Regions from separate parts of the Pseudoalteromonas sp. MTN2-4 genome, predicted to be linked through region 1. Evidence: predicted binding sites of a transcription regulator. Region 1 holds the regulator's gene; the other holds the start of a gene.

Region 1 (2,209 bases):
TAAAGTCACCATAGATGACGAAGATATCACTTTGCTACCTATGCACAGTAGAGCACGTATGGGCATAGGTTATCTGCCTCAAGAATCTTCCATCTTCAGAAAATTGACTGTGTATCAAAATTTAATGGCAATTTTAGAAACGCGTAAAGACCTCAATAAAGTACAAAGAGAACAAACCCTAGACGACCTATTAGATGAATTTAATATTCAACATATTCGGGACAGTCAGGGCATGGCTTTATCAGGTGGTGAGCGCCGCCGAGTTGAAATTGCTCGCGCTTTAGCCGCAAACCCCAAATTTATTCTTTTAGATGAGCCTTTTGCTGGCGTTGATCCGATTTCGGTGTTAGATATAAAGAAAATTGTTGAGCACTTAAAAAATCGCGGCATTGGAGTTCTCATTACAGATCATAATGTAAGAGAAACCCTTGATGTTTGTGAGAAAGCTTATATTGTTTCACATGGTGAATTAATCGCGTCAGGTACGCCTGAGTCAGTTTTAGCTGATCAAACCGTAAGAGACGTCTACCTAGGTGAACAATTCCGTCTATAGTTAAAACAAGACATAATCCAAATAACAAAAAGGATTGTTAGAAATACATGAGGCAATCGCTACAGCTGCGCATGGGGCAGCAACTAACCATGACACCACAATTGCAACAAGCAATTCGCTTACTGCAATTGAGCACACTAGATCTACAGCAAGAGATCCAAGAAGCGCTGGATAGCAACCCTTTACTCGAAGTAGATGAATCGGAAATAGAGCCGAGTGCTGATGGCAATGATTCAGACAAAGCGACCAAAGATACTGATTCTATCGAGCAACTCTCTAATTCTGCTGATGATGGTCACGGTGATGAACCGACAAGCGATTACGAGCTTGATAGCGATGCCGCACTAAGTAAAGACACAGTTAGTGACGATCTCGCCATGGATGTAACGTGGGACGAGTACATGAGTGCAGCACCAAGCACAAGTAGCGGCCCAATGCCTGAAGACGAAACCATTTATCAGGGCGAAACAACAGAAACATTACATGAATATTTAATGTGGCAATTAGAGCTCACTCCATTCAGCCCAACGGATAAAGCCATAGCTGTTGCCATTGTTGAAGCCGTTGATGATGCTGGTCTACTTACTGTCAGTACCGAAGAACTCCTAGAAAGTATTAATGAAGGTAATGACGAAGAGTTAATTGAACTCGACGAAGTTGAAGCTGTATTAAAGCGTATTCAACTTTTTGACCCTGTAGGTATTGCAGCTCGCTCATTACAAGAATGCTTATGTATTCAACTCAATCAGTTTGATGTAGATACGCCTTTCATTGCTGAAACAAAAATGGTGTTAAGCGAGCATATTGATCTATTGGCCAACCGTGATTACCGCACCATCATGAAAAAGACCAAGCTCAAAGAGCCTGAGTTAAAAGAAGTGATGACTCTCATTCACAGTCTTAACCCTAAACCTGCCGCCAGTATTATTCGTGAAGAATCTGAGTATGTTATTCCTGATGTGTCGGTGAAAAAAGTAAAAGGCCGCTGGGTTGTTGAGCTAAACCCTGAATGTATGCCTAAAATTAGGGTTAATGATCATTATGCAGCAATGTCACGCTCAGTAAAATCAAGCACTGACAGCCAATTCATTCGCTCTCACCTACAAGAAGCAAAATGGTTTATTAAGAGCTTAGAAAGCCGCAATGACACTTTAATGAAAGTTACCAATTGCATTGTGCAACAACAACAGGCATTCTTTGAACATGGACCTGAGGCAATGAAGCCTATGGTTTTGAATGATGTTGCTGAGATGGTCGAAATGCACGAGTCTACCATTTCTCGTGTCACCACTCAGAAGTACATGCATACGCCCCGTGGCATTTTTGAGTTGAAGTACTTTTTCTCAAGCCACGTAAGCACTGAAAACGGAGGTGAATGCTCATCGACTGCGATTAGAGCATTGATCAAAAAGCTAATTGCTGCAGAAAATACAGCTAAGCCATTGAGCGACAGCAAAATTGCAGATATATTGGCAGAACAGGGAATCAAAGTGGCACGTCGTACAATTGCAAAATACCGCGAGTCACTCTCTATTCCACCGTCAAATCAGCGTAAGAGCTTGATTTAAGACGTAAACCAAGAGAAGGAAAATGCTTATGCAACTAAATTTAACTGGTCGTCACGTAGAAATTACAGATTCATTAAGAGACTATGTA
Region 2 (2,209 bases), on a different contig from region 1:
ACGAACAAAGAGCAGGTACTTAATCACTGCAAAGATGCAAACATTGTCATATCGAATAAAGTGGTGCTAGATGCTAAGACCTTAGCTGAATTACCCCACCTAAAACTCATTTGTGTTGCTGCGACTGGCACTAATAACATTGATCTTGATGCAGCTAAAGAATTGGGCATTCGTGTTTGTAACGTCGCGGGTTATTCAACCCCATCAGTCGTGCAACATACTTTTACTCTGCTTGGCAACTTAATGACTAATATTCACCGCTACCAGCAAGATTGTGCGAATGGTCTTTGGCAACAAAGCAATATGTTTTGTCGCCTTGATTATCCGATCACTGAATTGTCGGGTAAAAACTTTGTGATTTTTGGCCACGGTAGCTTAGGACAAGCTGTTGGCAAAGTTGCCGAAGCATTTGGCGCACAGCTCATTATTGCTGAAAGACCAAACGCCACTGACATTCGTTCTGGTCGAACAGAGTTTACTGAAGCGTTAAAAATGGCCGATGTGTTATCTGTTCATTGTCCGCTTAATGATGAAACCCGAAACTTATTCAATAAAGAAACGCTAGCCCTGCTCAAACCCTCCAGCTTTGTGATCAATACCGCCAGAGGCGGTATAGTTGATGAAGCAGCTTTAGTTGAAATTCTGACAAATAAACAAATTGCAGGAGCTGGCTTTGATGTATTATCTGTTGAACCTGCACAAGCAAACAATCCCCTTGCCAATTATCAAGGTCACAATTTAATACTGACCCCACATACAGCTTGGGCGGCAAAAGAATCTATTGAACGACTAGTGAAAGAAATCGCAAATAATATTGTTAACTTTAACAATGGCAGAGCCCGTAATGTTGTTGTGTAATTCGCTAAAATTTGGTGAATAACCCTAAAATTTAGAAGGGTCAACACTTCAAAATCTGTATAAAAAACAACAGGCAATTGTAAAATAAAGACTTTTAAAGTTGGCAACAATATTGCTCTAATAAAAACAAATTATCTGAAACGAATTTTTTAAGGAAATCTACAATGAAAAAATTATTACTTGCTGCTGCGCTAAGTGCACCATTACTTTCAGGCTGTATTGTGGCTGTTTCTGATGATGGCGTTGAGCCAGGCTGGTCGTCGAATCACAGTGGTAGTAGCTGGAAGTATCAGCAAGAAGAAAATCGTAAAACAATTTCAAAATTAGACCTTGGCGCTGACTACAACCAAGTACTTGAGCAGCTTCCTACTCCTGACTTCACTGAGTTAGTGAAAAAAGATGAAGGTGTTTATAAAGTGATTTACATTGCAACAAACAGCAAACATTCTGACGGCAAAGTTACAAAAGACGAGTGCACGCCATTGGTGTTTAAGGATGAAAAGCTAATTGGTTTTGGCCAATCTGCACTACTACAAATTTTATAAGTATCTCATTAAGCCGTTAAATTGTTTTAACGGCTTAATATTGTAACCCTTTCTTGTTGCATATGTGACTTCACAAGCGCATCATCAGCAATCTTCAATACATCTTGATCACTACCATTAAAATCTCTATCTATGTGCACTATGCCAATACTAATACTGACATGAGCGCAAATCGGAGAGCTTTTATGAAGGATTTTCAACGCATCAATAACATCATGCATATGTTTTGCAAACTGTGAGATTTGCTCTTTATTTTTACCCTTTTGTAGCGCTGCAAATCGCACTCCATCATATCGAGCAACGAAACCATCATGTTTACGACTGCTCTCGCTCAAAGCTTGTGCGACTTTTATTAAACACTCATCACCCGCTGCATAACCATAGGTATCATTAAATTCTTTAAAATAATCTATATCAACTAAGAATAACGAAAAGGGCTCATGGCTTTGTGAACAACCTTGCCAATAACTCGCTAAGGTTTCGTCTAATAATCGACGATTGGGGATCTCTGTTAGGCCGTCAATTGCAGCCAGCTTTTCGAGCAAATCATTCTTTTGCTTAATCGCTAAGTGATTCTTGACCCTTGCTTTTACAATGACTGGACTAAACGGCTTTGTGATGTAGTCCATCGCGCCCATCTCAAGCCCTTTAGCTTCATCGTTGTAGCTGTTACTCGCAGAGATAATAATAAACGGAATAGAATAAGTACTCTGTTTTTCTTTTAGCTTTTCAAGCAAGTCATAGCCACTCATACCAGGCATGCGAATATCTGAAATAATTAAATCTACCGTATTTGACTCTAGAAA

What was found. The regulator sigma-54, encoded in region 1, starts transcription at its own class of promoters, with help from an activator protein. The targets are predictions, from matches to a motif close to GTTGGCACGNNNNTNGNNT.
Region 2: the regulator sigma-54 is predicted to act here: its motif matches at 958-976, upstream of ACGHEH_RS02605 (DUF3192 domain-containing protein).

What each region holds. Positions count from the first base shown of each region.
Region 1 covers NZ_BTGK01000009.1:81,383-83,591, reverse strand. Annotated here, with positions in the region: gene lptB (LPS export ABC transporter ATP-binding protein) at 1-553, shown strand, start outside; gene ACGHEH_RS17750 (RNA polymerase factor sigma-54) at 601-2,121, shown strand; gene hpf (ribosome hibernation promoting factor) at 2,150-2,209, shown strand, end outside.
Region 2 covers NZ_BTGK01000001.1:559,605-561,813, forward strand. Annotated here, with positions in the region: gene ACGHEH_RS02600 (D-2-hydroxyacid dehydrogenase) at 1-858, shown strand, start outside; gene ACGHEH_RS02605 (DUF3192 domain-containing protein) at 1,023-1,403, shown strand; gene ACGHEH_RS02610 (diguanylate cyclase domain-containing protein) at 1,430-2,209, opposite strand, start outside.